Regions from separate parts of the Streptomyces sp. NBC_00727 genome, predicted to be linked through region 1. Evidence: riboswitches for the same ligand, from Rfam matches in the RefSeq annotation. Region 1 holds a riboswitch; each other region holds the start of a gene.
The links. Region 1 has a riboswitch for cobalamin ahead of cobN (cobaltochelatase subunit CobN). Riboswitches for the same ligand answer to the same signal wherever they lie in the genome.
Positions count from the first base shown of each region.

Region 2: linked by a shared signal. The riboswitch ahead of OG242_RS01710 (ABC transporter substrate-binding protein) and the one ahead of cobN (cobaltochelatase subunit CobN) in region 1 are both predicted to bind cobalamin.
Region 3: linked by a shared signal. The riboswitch ahead of OG242_RS30195 (CbtB-domain containing protein) and the one ahead of cobN (cobaltochelatase subunit CobN) in region 1 are both predicted to bind cobalamin.
Region 4: linked by a shared signal. The riboswitch ahead of OG242_RS22175 (ribonucleoside-diphosphate reductase subunit alpha) and the one ahead of cobN (cobaltochelatase subunit CobN) in region 1 are both predicted to bind cobalamin.

Region 1 covers NZ_CP108981.1:5,714,299-5,718,437, forward strand. Annotated here, with positions in the region: gene OG242_RS25935 (precorrin-8X methylmutase) at 1-327, opposite strand, end outside; gene cobG (precorrin-3B synthase) at 387-1,781, opposite strand; cobalamin riboswitch at 1,820-1,974, shown strand; gene cobN (cobaltochelatase subunit CobN) at 2,041-4,139, shown strand, end outside.
Region 2 covers NZ_CP108981.1:365,993-370,131, forward strand. Annotated here, with positions in the region: gene OG242_RS01700 (ABC transporter ATP-binding protein) at 1-307, opposite strand, end outside; gene OG242_RS01705 (FecCD family ABC transporter permease) at 304-1,389, opposite strand; gene OG242_RS01710 (ABC transporter substrate-binding protein) at 1,386-2,414, opposite strand; cobalamin riboswitch at 2,478-2,664, opposite strand; gene OG242_RS01715 (beta-ketoacyl-[acyl-carrier-protein] synthase family protein) at 2,714-3,937, opposite strand; gene OG242_RS01720 (acyl carrier protein) at 3,934-4,139, opposite strand, start outside.
Region 3 covers NZ_CP108981.1:6,687,673-6,691,811, reverse strand. Annotated here, with positions in the region: gene OG242_RS30210 (tetratricopeptide repeat protein) at 1-18, shown strand, start outside; gene OG242_RS30205 (GNAT family N-acetyltransferase) at 110-604, shown strand; gene OG242_RS30200 (CbtA family protein) at 669-1,448, opposite strand; gene OG242_RS30195 (CbtB-domain containing protein) at 1,477-1,692, opposite strand; adenosylcobalamin (AdoCbl) riboswitch at 1,738-1,831, opposite strand; gene OG242_RS30190 (histidine phosphatase family protein) at 1,956-2,549, shown strand; gene OG242_RS30185 (hypothetical protein) at 2,650-4,139, shown strand, end outside.
Region 4 covers NZ_CP108981.1:4,863,173-4,867,311, reverse strand. Annotated here, with positions in the region: gene OG242_RS22190 (GntR family transcriptional regulator) at 1-212, shown strand, start outside; gene OG242_RS22185 (DUF3311 domain-containing protein) at 454-708, shown strand; gene mctP (monocarboxylate uptake permease MctP) at 705-2,321, shown strand; cobalamin riboswitch at 2,379-2,510, shown strand; gene OG242_RS22175 (ribonucleoside-diphosphate reductase subunit alpha) at 2,652-4,139, shown strand, end outside.

The DNA of each region.
Region 1 (4,139 bases):
CTCCGCCGCGAGCCCGGGCACCGCCGGGTCGGACAGGGTGCACACCACCTCGTTGTCCGCGGGCAGCCGCTTGCGGGTGACGCCGCTGGCGACCATGGCCACGTCGCACAGGATCGGCGCGCCGGCCCGCAGCGCCGCGCGGGCGCGGGCGACCGCGTCGGGCGTGTAGCCGATGTCGCGTACGAGGTCGACCATGCCGCACGCGTGGATCATCCGGACCGCGACCTGGCTCACGTCCGCGGGCAGGCCGGCGAGGTCCGCCTCCGCCCGGATGGTGGCGAAGGACTGGCGATAGATGGCCGGTCCGTCCTTCTCGTACTCGTGCACAGTGGTGTCGCTCTCTTCATCGGGCGGGGGGTCGGGCGGAAAAGTGTGGGGTGGGGAAGTCAGGTGCGGGTGGTGCGGGCCGCCGCCACGGCGGTGGCCAGCGCGGCGGGGTCACCGGCGACGCGCTCCGGCTCCCCGGTCCGGCCGCCGTCCCGTACGACGGAGACCCGGTAGCCGCCGTCCGTTCCGGCGACGACGTCGACCCACTCACCGCGTGGGTGGCCGCACCGCCGTTCGCACCCGGACCAGTGGACCGGCAGCGCGGTCCCGGGCGGCGCGACGGGCGGGGCCGCTGCTTCCGCGTCAACCCGCACATCGGCCAGGGACTTCGCGCATCCGGGCCGGCCGATGCAGGCGCCGACCCCGGACCACGGCGACCGGTCCCCGGTGACCAGGCCGGCGGCCCCCAGCGCGTCGAGCGCTCGGGGCGCCCGGTCCCGCCGGACGCCGGGCACGACGACTCCGCGCCACGGGGTGAGCCGCAACTCGCCGGCGCCGTGGTCCCGGGCGAGGTCGGTCAGCGTCCGCCACCGGACCGCGTCGGCGCGCCCGAGCGGCAGCCCGACGGACAGCGCGTCCGTGTCGCCGGGGCCGGTGACCACACCGAGCACCGGGGGGGCGGCGGCCGGCACCGGTACGGTCCCGAGGACGACGGACAGCCCGACGGCACGCAACCGCCGTACCACCTCGTCGAACAACGGCGCGGCACCCCCGGGCAGGTCGGCGACCCGCCACGCACCGGAAGCGACGCGCGCACCGGCCCCGGAATCCGCACCGGCCCCCGAATCCGCACCGGAACCGCCCGCAGCCTCCAGGAACACCACCGCCGCGAGCAGCGCCGCTCGCGGCGCCTCGTCCCCCGCAATCCGCGCGACCGGCTCCAGCCCCCCGATCCGCAGCTCCGCGTCCCCGTCGTCCCGCGCCCGCAGCGTCACATCCGCGCCCAGCGCGTCCACATCGCCGCGGCCGTCGTCGAGCGCGAACAGGAACCGCCCCGAAAGCCCGGCCGCCTCCTCGCTCGCGCAGACCAGCGCGTCCAGCGCGGTCAGCCACGGGCGGACATCGCGCGCACCGAGCCCGTCGAGCCCGGACAGCGGAGAGGCCACCACATTGCGGACCCGCTCATGCCGCCCGGAGGGCAAAAGTCCCATTCCGCTCATCCGGGAAGCCAGTTCGGCGCCGCACTCCGCACCCAGACCGCGCAGCTGCACATTGCCGCGCGAAGTGAGATACAGCTCACCATCGCCCAGCCCGCCGGCCAACTCCCGCAGCCCGTCCGCCTGGTCCCAGGTCAGCACACCACCGGGCACACGGACGCGCGCCAACGCCCCGTCGTCCGCCCGGTGGAGCCGCAGCGCACCGGGGCAGGCGTCGCCGCGAGCCCGGAAACGGGCGTCGTCGGGCTGCGCGAAACGGGGGGCTGGGGGAGGCATGGCGGCGAGCATACCGACCATCTCATCCGATCCGTATGGCCCATCGTCGCCCTCAGGCCCTTACTATGCCCAGTGACGGACCTCCGGGTCCGTCGTCGCCACAGACGGCGACAGGGGAGGAAGCCCGGTGCGATTCCGGCGCGGTCCCGCCACTGTGAGCTTGGTCCCACCAGGACCGGGCGAGTCAGGAACTCCCTTCCCCGCACGTTCGGCAGGTCCGGGCAGGGGAGCTCTCGACACCGCCCGGGGCGTGGACACCCCGAGGAAGGCCAGACGCCGCATGATCCTGCTCCTGTCGACGTCCGACACCGACCTGCTCAGCGCCCGTGCCTCCGGCGGACCGGTCGGCTACCGGTACGCGAACCCCTCCCGGCTCCCGCTCCAGGACCTGCCCGTGCTGCTCGACGGCACCGACCTCGTCGTCGTACGCCTCCTCGGCGGTGTGCGCGCCTGGCAGGACGGCCTCGACCAGGTCCTGGCCACCGGCCGCCCCGTCGTCGTCCTCACCGGCGAACAGGCCCCCGACGCGCAGCTGATGGCGGCCTCCACCGTCCCCATCGGGATCGCCGCCGAGGCCCACGCCTACCTCGCGCACGGCGGCCCCGCCAACCTGGACCAGCTCGCCCGCTTCCTGTCCGACACCGTCCTGCTCACCGGCCACGGCTTCGAACCGCCCGCCGCCGCACCCTCCTGGGGCCCGCTGGAGCGCACACCCGGCGCGACCGAGGACGGCGCCCCCACGGTCGCCGTGCTCTACTACCGCGCCCACCACATGAGCGGCAACACCGCGTTCATCGAGACGCTGTGCCGGGCCGTCGAGGCCCAGGGCGCCCGCGCCCTCCCGCTGTACGTCGCCTCGCTGCGTACCCCCGAACCCGAGCTCATCGCAACCCTGCGCGCCGCCGACGCGATCGTCACCACGGTCCTCGCGGCGGGCGGCACCCGGCCCGCCGAGGCGTCCGCCGGCGGCGACGACGAGTCCTGGGACGCGGGGGCGCTCACCGCGCTCGACGTCCCGATCCTCCAGGCGCTCTGCCTCACCAGCTCCCACACGGACTGGCAGGACAACGACGAGGGCGTCTCCCCGCTGGACGCCGCCAGCCAGATCGCCGTCCCCGAGTTCGACGGCCGCCTGATCACCGTCCCGTTCTCCTTCAAGGAGATCGACGAGGACGGCCTGCCCTCCTACGTCGCCGACGACGAACGCGCCGCCCGCGTCGCCGGCATCGCCGTCCGCCACGCCCGGCTGCGCCACATCCCGAACGCCGAGAAGCGCCTCGCGCTCGTCCTGTCCGCGTACCCGACCAAGCACTCCCGTATCGGCAACGCCGTCGGACTCGACACCCCCGCCAGCGCGGTCGCGCTGCTGCGCCGGCTGCGCGAGGAGGGCTACGACTTCGGCGACGAGGAGGTCCCCGGCCTCGCGTCCGGCGACGGCGACGAGCTGATCTACGCCCTCATCGAGGCGGGCGGCCACGACCAGGAGTGGCTCACCGAGGAACAGCTCGCCCGCAACCCGGTCCGTATCCCCGCCGCCGACTACCGCCGCTGGTACGCCACCCTGCCCGCCGAACTCCGCGAGGCCGTCGAGCAGCACTGGGGCCCGCCGCCCGGCGAGATGTTCGTGGACCGCTCGCGCAACCCGGAGGGCGACATCGTCCTCGCCGCCCTGCGCCGCGGCAACCTCCTCGTCCTCATCCAGCCGCCGCGCGGCTTCGGCGAGAACCCGATCGCGATCTACCACGATCCCGATCTGCCGCCGTCGCACCACTACCTGGCCGCCTACCGCTGGATCGCCGCCCGCGCCGACGACAACGGCTTCGGCGCCGACGCGATGATCCACCTCGGCAAGCACGGCAACCTGGAGTGGCTGCCCGGCAAGAACGCGGGCCTGTCCGCCGCCTGCGGCCCGGACGCGGCGCTCGGCGACCTCCCGCTCGTCTACCCGTTCCTCGTCAACGACCCGGGGGAGGGCACCCAGGCCAAGCGCCGGGTGCACGCCACGCTCGTGGACCACCTGGTGCCGCCGATGGCCCGCGCCGACAGCTACGGGGACATCGCCCGCCTCGAACAACTCCTCGACGAGCACGCCCAGATCGCCGCCATGGACCCGGCCAAGCTGCCGGCGATCCGCGCCCAGATCTGGACCCTGATCCAGGCCGCGAAGCTCGACCACGACCTGGGGATCGAAGGACGCCCCGAGGACGAGGGCTTCGACGACTTCATCATGCATCTCGACGGCTGGCTCTGCGAGATCAAGGACGTCCAGATCCGCGACGGCCTCCACGTCCTGGGCGGCGCCCCCACAGGAACCGCCCGCGTCAACCTGGTCCTGGCCATCCTCCGGGCCCGCCAGATCTGGGGCGGCAAGACCTCCCT
Region 2 (4,139 bases), 5.3 Mb from region 1:
CGACGTCCAGGACGCTCAGTTCGTCCTGGGTGACGGCGTGCTGGTCGACGACGGCGACCCGCCGGGCCACCGCGCGCCGGCCGACGGCGGCCAGGGGTTCGCCGTCCAGGGTGACGACGCCCGCGTGCGGGGCGAGGACGCCGGCCAGGATGCGCAGCAGAGTCGACTTGCCGGAGCCGTTGGGGCCGATGAGTCCCACGGTGGTGCCCGGCTCGGGGGCGAGCGTCACGCCGTCCAGGAGGAGCCGGCCGCCGGCTTCCCGGCTGACGCGGGCGGCGCTCAGGCCCTCGGCCGCTGTTCCGGTCATGCGGCCCGCCTGGTGCGGTAGAGGACGAGGACGAAGGCGGGCACGCCGATCAGGGCGGTGACGACGCCCACCGGGACCTCCTGGGGATCGAGGACGGTCCGGGCGAGCGTGTCGACCCAGACCAGGAAGACGGCCCCGGCCAGTGCGGTGACCGGCAGCAGCCTGCGGTGTCCGGAGCCGGTGAGCGCACGGGCCGCGTGCGGCAGGACCAGGCCGACGAAGCCGATGGCGCCGGCCGAGCTGACGAGCGCGGCGGTCAGCAGCGCGGTCGTGCAGAGCAGGACGGTACGGGTGCGTGCGACGTTCACGCCGAGGGCGGCGGCAGCGTCCTGGCCGAAGGCGAACGCGTCGAGCGTCCGGGCGTGGCCGAGGCAGATCAGCAGGCTCACGGCGAGGACGGCGGCGCAGATCCACACATCGGTCCAGCCGACGCCGCCGAGCGAACCGAGCAGCCAGAACAGCACACCGCGCGTCTGCTCGGCGTCGGCGGCCGTCATGACGACGAAGGAGGTGAGCGCGGAGAACAGCTGCATGGCGGCGACTCCGGAGAGCACGACCCGGTCGGTGGAGCCGCCGAGGGTGTGGCTGAGCAGCATCACCAGCGCGAAGGAGCAGAGCGCCCCGATGAACGCCCCGGCCGGCAACGTCACCGCTCCCCCGCCCACGCCGAGCACGACGACCAGGACCGCGCCGGTGGACGCCCCGGAGGAGACGCCGAGGACGAACGGGTCGGCCAGCGGGTTGCGCAGCAGGGACTGCATGACGGTCCCGCAGACCGCGAGCCCGGCACCGCAGACGGCGGCGAGCAGGGTACGCGGCATGCGCAGGTTCCAGACGATGCCGTCGCGGATGGGGCTGAGCCGTGGTTCGCCTATGCCGAGGTGGGCGGCGACGGCGGACCAGACGTCCCCGACGGAGATCCGGGCCGGGCCGATGGTGACGGCGACCGCGATGGACAGGGCGAGCAGCAGGGCGCCGCCGGTCCACAGGAGCCCGCCGCTCAGGGCCCGCAGGCGGGGGCGTGCGACGGCCGTCGGCGCCGGGTGTTCGCGCGGCGCCGCGGTCCGTTGGGTGCCGGTCACCCCGCGAGCCCGAACTCGCGGAGTGCGGCGGCCAGTTGTTCCAGGCCCTCGACGGTGCGGATGGTCGGGTTCATGGCCTGACCGCTGAGGAGGACGTAGCGCTCGTGGCGTACGGCGTCCATCTTCTTCGTGACGGGGTTCGACTCCAGGAAGGCGATCTTCCCGGATGCGCTCTCCGCGGTCTGTGACTTGCGGGTGAGGTCGCCGATGACCAGGACGTCCGGGTTGCGGTCGGCGACGGTCTCCCAGTTGATCTGCGGCCACTCGTCGTGGGTGTCGTCGAAGACGTTCGTCACGCCGAGCTCCCGGGTGATGATGCCCGGCGCCCCGCAGCAGCCCGCCAGGTAAGGGGACTCGGAGTTGGCGAACCAGTACATGACGGAGGTGCCGGAGGCGTCGATGCCGTCGGTGGCCTTGCGGATACGGGTGCGGAGCCGCTCGACGAGCTTCTCGCCGCGCTCGGGGACGCCGAAGACCCGGGCGAGGTCGCGCACTTCGCCGTAGACGCTGTCCATGGTCAGGGCGCCGGTCCGGACGCCGTCGCCGTCCTTGGTGTTGTCCTTCGCCGTGCAGTCGGCGGGCGAGACGTAGGTGGGGACGCCCAGCTTCTCGAACTGCTCGCGGGGTGCGACTCCGCCCTTGGCGAGGGTCGACTCGAAGTCGGCGGTGACGAAGTCGGGCTCCTGGTCGAGGACCTTCTCGGACGAGGGCCGGTTGTCGGCGATCCGCTTCACGCCCGCGTTGGCCTTCTCCAGGCCCTTCATCACCGGGTCGGTCCAGGTGGCGGTGGCGGCGATCCGGTCCTGCAGGCCGAGCGAGAGCAGGATCTCCGTCGTGCCCTGGTCGACGGAGACGGCGCGCCGGGGCGGGGCGTCCACGGTGACGGTGCGCCCGCAGTTGTTGAGGGTGACCGGATAGCCGTCCGCCTTGCCCGGTGCGTCGGCCTTCTCGGCGGGGGACCCGCCGCAGGCCGTCAGGAGCAGGAGGGCGGCGGCGAGCAGGGCGGCGGAACGTATGGGCGGCACGGGACATACCTCGGCGTCTCTGGGCCCATGCGCGGGGCCCGCTGTACGGAACCCGCCGCCCGGTCCCGGGCGGCGGTCGCCAGCAGGTCTTCGGACTCGGGTTCACGCGGACGGGACGCCTTCCCGGGGGACGATGGTCTCCCAGTGGCCGTGGCCCCGCCCGTCCCCCTCACCGCTGCGCGTCAGTTCCGGATTCGCACCGGATTCCCTGACTCCCACGTGGAGTTCGACTGGCCTTGGCACGCTACCACGGGCGTCCGGCCAGTTCAGCGGCGCCCGTGGTCGTCACGGGCGGCCGCTCACGGACGCTGGAGGGCCACCACCGCGTTGTGCCCGCCGAAGCCGAAGGAGTGGCTGACCGCGCGGCGGACGGGCCGCACCAGCGGCTGCTTGGTGACGCAGTCGATGTCGAACCCCGGCGCGGGGGCGTCCAGGTTCGCGACGGGTGGGACGACCCCGCGCTGGAGGGTGAGGATCGTCAGCCCCGCCTCGATCGCCCCGGCCGCGCCCATGCAGTGGCCGAGCACGCCCTTGGGGGCGGTGACGGGTGGCCGGTGCGGGTACACGCGGCTGATCAGCGCGGCCTCGGCGGCGTCGTTGCGTACGGTCGCGGTGCCGTGCGCGTTGACGTGCTCGACCTCGTCGGCCCGCCAGCCCGCGTCGCGCAGGGCGGCCTCGACGGCGGCCCGGGCGATCCGGCCGTCGGGGTGCGGGCTGGTGGGGTGGTGGGCGTCCGTGGTGGCGCCGGTGCCGGCGAGCAGGGCCCGGGGTTCGGCGCCCCTGGCCTCGGCTTCGGCGGCGCGTTCCAGCACCATGACGGCCGCGCCCTCACCCATGACGAGTCCGGCCCGGTCCGCGGCGAAGGGCCGGCTGAGCCGGGACAGGTCGCCGTCCGCGCGGGCGGCGGCCCCGGACCGGGCGAACCCGGTCATGGCGATCGGGAAGACCGTCGACTCGGTGGCCCCCGCGATGGCCACGTCGCACTGCCCGGTGGCCAGCAGGTCCCGGGCGACGGACAGCGCGGTGACACCGGACGAGCAGGCCGTGCAGGGGGCCATGCTGGGTCCGGTGGCCCGCATCTCGATCGCGATCTCGGCGGCCGGCATGTTGGGGATGGTCAGCAGGACACCGGCCGGCGAGGTGGCCTCAGGACCCCGCCGTTCCAGGACCAGCGCCTGGTCCGTGAGGTGCGCGGAGCCGCCGCTGCTGGTGCCCACGACGACCGCGACCCGGCTGCCGTCCCAGCCCGCCGGGTCGAGCCCGGCGTCGGCGACGGCCTCCCGGGCGGCCAGGACCGCGAACTTGACGTACCTGCCCATGCGGAAGGCCGTACGGCGGCCGATCGCGGCGTCCAGATCGATGCCGTCGACGACGCAGGCGAAGTCGATCGCGCACCCTTCGAGCGCGGGGACGGTGCGGGCCGGGCTCACCGCGCCGCACACCCCGTCCCAGGTGGACTCGGTGTCGTTGCCGACCGGGGTGATCATGCCCAGCCCGGTGATGGCGATGGCCGGTGTCCTCATCGGGCGACGCCCGCCGCCGCGTGGAGGTGCGCCGTGAGCTCGGCGAGGGTGGTCCCCCGGGTCAGGACGCCGGTATCGAGCTCGACCCCGGAGGCCTCCCGGAGGACGACGGCGAACTCCGCGGCGGCCAGGGAGTCCATGTCCAAGCTGTCCATGGTGGATTCCGGGACGATCTCGGCCACCGGAACCTTGAAGGTACGGC
Region 3 (4,139 bases), 970 kb from region 1:
GACTTCGGACCGGCGTAGCCACGCGGGGACCTGGCCACGGCACGCATAGCCGCGGCCGGGCCCTCTATTCAGATGCCCCCACGAACCACCCCGTGATACCCACAACACCATGACCGACCTCGAAACACCCCGCCTCCTGCTGCACCCCATGACCCCCGCGGACGCCCGACACGTCGTGGCCGGTGCGCCCGAGGACGGTGCACGGTGGGCCCCCGGATATCCCTCCCCCGGCGAGCAGGGCGCCGCCGGGCGTTTCCTTACCACGTGCGCGGACACCGGCGATCCGAGCCCCTTCGGCCCGTACGAGATACGGCTCCGCGCCGACGGCGTCGTCATCGGTGGCATCGGCTTCCACGGGGCGCCGGACGAACGGGGCAGCGTGACCATCGGTTACGGGCTCGTGGAGTCGGTGCGCGGGAAGGGGTACGCCTCCGAGGCGCTCCGGGCGCTGCTCCGGTTCGCCCGGGAGCAGGGCGTCGCCCGGGTGCGCGGGGACGCCGACACCGGCAACGCCCCCTCCCAGCGCGTCATGACGGCGGCCGGGATGCGCCTCGTGAGCGAGGACGCGTCGCTGAAGTACTTCCTCGTCGAGTGGGCTGCGTAGAACGGGTGGAGCCCGCCGGTGACCACCCGGCGGGCTCCACCCGTTGCAGCGTGTGCGGCGGCCGTCATCCCACGGCTGCGGCCGTCCGGTTCGTCCGGCCGCCGGCGCGCGCGTCGGACCTCGGCACCAGCAGGCGTTCGGTGAGGCGGCCGAAGACCAGGCCGAACGTGGTCCAGAGCGTGACCTGCACGGCGAGCGTGGCCAGACGGAACTGCCACAGCAGCGTCGCCGGGAAGTCCTTGCCGACCTCGTTGAACGAGGGCAGGAACACGTAGGCGAGGCCGATCGGCAGTGCGTAACCGGCCGCCGCCGCGACCGTCGCGTTCCAGTTGCCCAGGCGGGGCGCCAGCCGCTTGCCGACGATGACGGCGGCGACGGCGAGCAGCACGCTGAGGGCGACCATCAGGAAGAACAGCGCGGTGCGTCTGCCGATCGTGTCGGGGTTGCCGACGGCCGGCGGGTTGGCCGGGTACTTCAGGAACGGCACGACGTACACGCTCAGCAGCGCGGCGCCGGCGATCAGCGCGGCCGTGGCGCGTGGGCCGAACCGGCCCATCCGGCCCAGCGCGTAGCAGAAGACGAGCGCGGCGATGCCGCCGACCGCGACGCCGAACACGAGCACACCGGTGGCCAGGCCGGCGGTGGACTGCATGCCGCGGCTGACGAGTTCCTCGCCGGCGCCGTGGTCGTGGCCGTGGGCGCTGTGGGCCGCCTCCTCGAGCGCGATGGCCGCGTCCACGCGGGACTCGCCGAGGAAGTAGGCGACGACCAGGGCGAGCGTGCCCGCGACGAGGCCGGCCAGCATGCCGCGTACCAACAGGGCTCTGACAGATATGGAGTTCATGAGGGATTCCCCTGACTCAGCCGATGGATCAGTGGCAGGGGAAACCGAGGAGGTGACGGCCGTCGTGCACCCACTCGTGGACGCCCTCGCCCGAGATGAGGGCGGTGGCGCCCTGCTCGGCGCCGACGAAGTAGAGCAGGACCAGCATGAGGATGCCGAAGAACACCGCCCAAGGAGCGATGGCCTTCAGGGAGATGGGGGTGATGGCGGATGCGCCGGTGGCGGGGGCAGCAGTCTGCGCCATGGCAGAACCTCCTGTGGGAACACGCGTCCCGATCGTGGTGCCTGAGACGAAGGTGCCGGGTCTGACTTCCCGCACGCGTGCGGGTACACAGTGGCGCGACCGTGCCGGATTCTCACCGGACTTCCGTCACACCCTCGTCATGTCGCGGCGACCATACCCCCTGGACACCGCGCACCGCCATGGCCCCTACAAGTGGCCCGTGGCGCCCGGATGCCATGGTCTGCTTGGCCGTGAGGTCCATGTTCCGGGAGTTGAGGGCGGGTATGACGGTACGGGTGATGTTGATCTCACCGGCGATGAACGCGGCGCTGCGGGAGGCCCGGTTCGCCGGGGACGCCCCGCTCGACGAGTCGGGGCTGAAGGCAGCCGGGACAGCAGCGCCGTACGTGCCTGCCGCGGACCTGGCCGTGCACGGGCCGTCCGAGCGCTGTGCACGGACAGCGGATGCGCTGGGAGTCCGCTCGGCGGGTGAACCCGCGCTGCGTGACTGGGAGTTGGGACGCTGGTCGGGTGCCCGGCTCGACGAGGTGAGTGCGCGGGAGCCGGAGGGGGTCGCGGCGTGGCTGGCCGACCCCGCGGCCGCTCCGCACGGTGGCGAGTCGTTGCTCGATCTGTGCGCGAGGGCGGGGGCGTGGCTCGACTCGCTGCACGGTGACGGCGGCGGACGGGTGCTGGCCGTCGCCGAGCCGTCCCTGGTCCGCGCGGCCGTCGTCCACGCACTGGCTCTCCCGCCCCAGGCGTTGTGGCGGCTGGACGTCGCCCCGCTCACGCTGACGGAGCTGGGCGGCCGGTCTGGGCGGTGGAACCTGCGCGTCGGCCGGCCGCTCGCAGCGCGACCTGTCGGCCGGCCGGCTTGAGGGGTTCCCCTGGGACCGTGCGAAGGGGTGCCGACCGCCACATACCCTTGTCGTGCGGCTTCTTGTAGCGTCCGGGTGGACCGCACTGGGGAGGGACGGCGTGCACGTGGGGACAGGGGAATCGGGCACGGAGCAGGTGCTGCTCATGGGCGTCGAGCAGTTCCCCACCACGACGGACCCGTATGCCGAGCCGGAAGCGGGTCGCACCGACTGGCCTCGGCTCGGCTTCGTCCCGGATCTGATGTCCCGACTGGACCTCGCTTACAAGCGCGTCGGGTACGACGTGCTGTCGGTCGCCGAACCGGACAGAAGGGCCGTGACACTCCACAGCGACGACGCCGTCACGTCCGGCACCACGAGGATCGTGCATACCATGTCGCACGGCGCTACGGCGGCAGATCTCCACCGCTCGCCGGCGGCGGCCGGTCAGGAACACATCCACATGGTTCCCACGTGCGGGACGCTCGGCACCGGCACCGATGTGAGCCAGTGGGTGAGAACCGCCCACCAGCAGCCGGGACCCACTCTGTTCGTCGTCGACCTGTGCCGTGCCGGTCGCGCCGCCCGCCTGTCCGAACTGACCCGGGTCCCCGACGGCGAGCTGAACGCATGGGTGATCGCGGCGACGAGCCCCGATCTCCCCGCCTACGACGGCCGCTTCAGCGAGGCCGTGGCGGATGTCCTCGAACAGATCGCCGACCACGGTCTCGACACGTCGCCCTCGATCCGCTTCGTGCGTTGGGACCGGATCACCCGAGCCATTCAGAGGAGTCTGGACGCACTCGGCAGCAGGCAGGTCATCCACACCACGCGTGTGGACGTCTCGCAGGAGCTGCCCGAGCTCCCCTTCTTCCCGAACCCGCGCTGGCGCCCCGACGTCCGGATGGAAAGGCTGAACGACGTCATGCCTCCGGTCCGGGCCTTCGTGGCGGACCTGGACGCCGAGCACTTCATGAGCCGAGTGGGCGATCATTTCGTGGGCCGCCAGTCCCAGCTGGAGTGGCTGGCGGCTTGGCTGGACGACGACCGAGTCGGCGGACTCCGCGTGGTCACGGGCGCGCCCGGTTCCGGCAAGTCGGCCCTTCTGGGCGCTCTCGTCTGTTCGGGACACCTGACCGTCATCGACGCCGCCCCCGACATCCGCGCCTACCTGAGCGCGCAGAATCCGGAAGGAGTGTGCTCCCCCAACCCGCTCCTGGCCGCGATCCACTCCCGCGGCCGCGACATCGACTCGATCCTGACCTCGATCGCACTTCAGTGGAGGCTGCCGATCAAGCCGGAGCGACAGTGGACCGTGGCCGACCTGATCTCCGAAATCAGCGCACTCCCCGCCGTACCCGCCCTCGTATTCGACGCCCTGGACGAGGCGGAGAATCCCGACGACCTCATGAAGTCACTGCTGATTCCGCTGGCCGGGGCGGTGCGTGCGGACGGACGGTCATTGGTGCGGCTGCTGGTCGGCACTCGCCGATGGAGATCCGGCCCCTTGCTTACCCTGGCCGATCGGGACGGCGGTCTGCTGGACCTGGACGACGTCCCGGTCGAGGAGATCCGCAGTGACCTACGAAACCACGTACTGCGCAGGCTCTC
Region 4 (4,139 bases), 850 kb from region 1:
ACGTCCGGCTGGCGGAGGCCGAGGAGACCATCGAGACCTCCCTGGCCACCCCGCGCGAGGCCGGGCTGCTCGGCACCGACGTGGGACTGCCGATGCTGATGCTCTCCCGGCACTCGCTGGACGAGCAGGGCGAACCGGTCGAGTGGGTGCGCTCGGTCTACCGCGGCGACCGCTACAAGTTCGTCGCACGCCTGAAGCGTCCGCTGGACTGACCCACCGCACACACGTGCTCCCCGAACGGCCCCCGGACCCGCCCCCGGGGGCCGTTCGGCGTTCCCGGGAACCGGGTTGGCCTGGACCAACCACCGGATGTTTGCCGTCATTCCGGTCATCCGGCCGGCCGGTGACGACCGTTGCCGGACCGCAATGCGGACAGGGGGTGACGGTGGCCGGATCCCTCGCCTAGATTTCCTGCGCATCACAGGTGATCAGCGAGGGGACGGAGTCGCCGCCATGCCGGAAGAACCAGAAGGAAAGCCACCCACCGTCACACCGATGCGGGTGGTCATCGCCCTGTGCCTCGTCGCGCCGTTCGTGGCGATGCTCTGGGTGAGTTCGTACGCGAAGACCGACCCGACCTTCATCGGCATCCCGTTCTTCTACTGGTACCAGATGCTCTGGGTGCTGATCTCCACCGTGCTCACCATGGTCGCGTACAAGCTGTGGCAGCGTGACCAGCGCGCCCGCAAGGGGGGTGCGTCGGCATGAACGACGGCGTGAACGGCGTCGCGCTCGGCGTCTTCGTCTTCTTCTTCCTGGCCGTCACGGTCATGGGCTTCCTGGCCGCCCGCTGGCGCAAGGCCGACAACGAGGCCAGCCTCGACGAATGGGGCCTGGGCGGACGGTCGTTCGGCACCTGGGTCACCTGGTTCCTGCTCGGCGGCGACCTCTACACCGCGTACACCTTCGTCGCCGTCCCCGCGGCGATCTACGCGGCGGGCGCGGCCGGATTCTTCGCGGTGCCCTACACCATCCTGGTGTACCCGCTGATCTTCACCTTCCTGCCGCGCCTGTGGTCGGTCTCGCACAAGCACGGCTACGTCACCACCTCGGACTTCGTCCGCGGGCGGTTCGGCTCCAAGGGGCTCTCGCTGGCCGTCGCGGTCACCGGCATCCTCGCCACCATGCCGTACATCGCGCTCCAACTCGTCGGCATCCAGGCGGTGCTGGACGTGATGGGCGTCGGCGGCGGCGAGAACACCAACTGGTTCGTCAAGGACCTGCCGCTGCTCATCGCGTTCGCGGTGCTCGCCGCGTACACGTACTCCTCGGGCCTGCGGGCGCCGGCGCTGATCGCGTTCGTCAAGGACGGGCTGATCTACCTGGTCATCGCCGTGGCGATCATCTACATCCCGATCAAGCTCGGCGGCTTCGACGACATCTTCGCCTCCGCCCAGGACAAGTTCACCAAGGCGGGCGCGGGCGGCCTCGCACCCGCCGCGGCCGGTCAGTGGGGATACGCGACCCTGGCGCTCGGGTCCGCACTGGCGCTGTTCATGTACCCGCACTCGATCACGGCGACGCTCTCCAGCCGCAGCCGTGAGGTGATCCGCCGCAACACCACGATCCTGCCGCTGTACTCGCTGATGCTGGGCCTGCTCGCGCTGCTCGGCTTCATGGCGATCGCCGCCGGCGTCAAGGTGGACAACGGCCAGCTCGCCATCCCGCAGCTGTTCGAGAACATGTTCCCCGACTGGTTCGCGGGTGTGGCGTTCGCCGCGATCGGCATCGGCGCGCTGGTGCCGGCCGCGATCATGTCGATCGCCGCGGCGAACCTGTTCACGCGCAACATCTACAAGGACTTCCTGAAGCCGGACGCGACCCCCGCGCAGGAGACCAAGGTCTCCAAGCTGGTCTCGCTGCTGGTAAAGGTCGGCGCGCTCGCCTTCGTCCTCACCATGGACAAGACCGTCGCGATCAACTTCCAGCTGCTCGGCGGGATCTGGATCCTCCAGACGATGCCGGCCCTGGTCGGCGGCCTGTTCACCCGGTGGTTCCACCGCTGGGCGCTGCTCGCCGGCTGGGCGGTCGGCATGATCTACGGAACGGCCGCCGCGTACGGGGTCGCGAGCCCGACGCAGAAGCACTTCGGCGGGTCCTCCAAGGAGATCCCTGGCCTCGGCGAGATCGGCTACATCGGCCTCACGGCCTTCGTGCTGAACGTCGTGGTCACCGTGGTCCTGACCTTCGTCCTGAACGCCGTGAAGGCGCCCGCAGGGGTCGACGAGACCTCCCCGGGCGACTACACCGGGGACGCGGGCGACCCGGGCGTCCAGGAGAAGCTGCCGCCGGCCACGGCGGGGGCGCCGGGCGGCCACTGACCACACACATTCACGCACGCGACACAAGATGTGGGGGCTGCCCGATGGGGCGGCCCCCACATGTATGCTCATGCTCGCTGTCGCCGCAGGGGAATCCGGTGCGAATCCGGAACTGTCCCGCAACGGTGTATTCGGTGTGCTTTCGCGCACCCGTGAGTCCGAGGACCTGCCGACAGCGCATCCGGCTCGACCGAACCGGATGCCCAGACGTCCGGGCCTCGTGGATGGGCCGGTGGACGCCGCACGGAGTGCCGCCCCGCCGGGGACCGCTCCTGCCCGGCTGCCCCCTCTCCCCCCGCCGGCCCAGAGCCGAGCGAGGGAGAGCACCACGTGACCATCGCGCCAGCCGATCCGGCCTCAGCGCCGAAGACGGCCGAGTCCGAAACCACCGGACCCGCGGGCGACGGGCCCGGCACCGCACTGCTGCGGACCCTGACCGACCTCACCGCCGACCTGCCCGACACCGACCCGGGCCGGGTCGCCGCCGCAGCCCTGCGCGGCCGCAACGCCCGCTCGGACGAGGCGGAGCTGCGCTCGCTGGCCACCGAGGCCGCCGCGGGCCTCATCTCCGAGGACCCCGCCTACTCCCGGCTCGCCGCCCGCCTGCTCACCCGGACCATCGCGGACGAGGCCGCCGGCCAGGGCGCCACCTCGTTCTCCGCCTCCGTCGCCGTGGGCCACCGCGAGGGCCTGATCGCGGACCGCACCGCCGCGTTCGTGACGCTGCACGCGGCCGCGCTGGACGCCCTGGTGGAGCGGTCGCTCGCGGACGGGGCCGACGACCGCTTCGGGTACTTCGGGCTGCGCACCCTGCACAGCCGCTACCTGCTGCGCCACCCGCTCACCCGCCAGGTCATCGAGACGCCCCAGCACTTCATGCTCCGGGTCGCCGCCGGGCTCGCCGAGGACGACTCCGAGCGCGCGCTGGACGAGGTCGCCGCGCTGTACGGGCTGATGAGCCGGCTGGACTACCTGCCCTCCTCGCCGACGCTCTTCAACTCCGGCACCCGCCACCCGCAGATGTCCTCCTGCTACCTGCTGGACTCGCCGCTGGACGAGCTGGACTCGATCTACGACCGCTACCACCAGGTGGCGCGCCTGTCGAAGCACGCGGGCGGCATCGGCCTCTCGTACTCCCGCGTCCGCGCCCGGGGTTCGCTGATCCGGGGCACCAACGGGCACTCCAACGGCATCGTGCCGTTCCTGAAGACGCTGGACGCCTCCGTGGCCGCCGTGAACCAGGGCGGCCGGCGCAAGGGTGCCGCCGCCGTCTACCTGGAGACGTGGCACGCGGACATCGAGGAGTTCCTGGAGCTCCGCGACAACACGGGCGAGGACCAGCGGCGCACGCACAACCTGAACCTGGCGCACTGGATCCCGGACGAGTTCATGCGCCGGGTCGACGCGGACTCCGCCTGGTCGCTGTTCTCCCCGGCGGACGTGCCCGAGCTGACCGACCTGTGGGGCGACGACTTCGACGCCGCGTACCGGGCGGCCGAGGCGAAGGGCCTGGCCCGCAAGACCATGCCGGCCCGCGAGCTGTACGGCCGGATGATGCGCACCCTGGCGCAGACCGGACAGGGCTGGATGACGTTCAAGGACGCCTCCAACCGCACCGCGAACCAGACCGCCGAGCCCGGCAGGGTCGTGCACTCCTCGAACCTGTGCACCGAGATCCTGGAGGTCACCGACGACGGCGAGACGGCAGTCTGCAACCTCGGCTCGGTCAACCTCGGGGCGTTCGTCGTCGGCGGCTCGATCGACTGGGAGCGGCTGGACGCCACCGTGCGGACCGCGGTGACCTTCCTCGACCGGGTC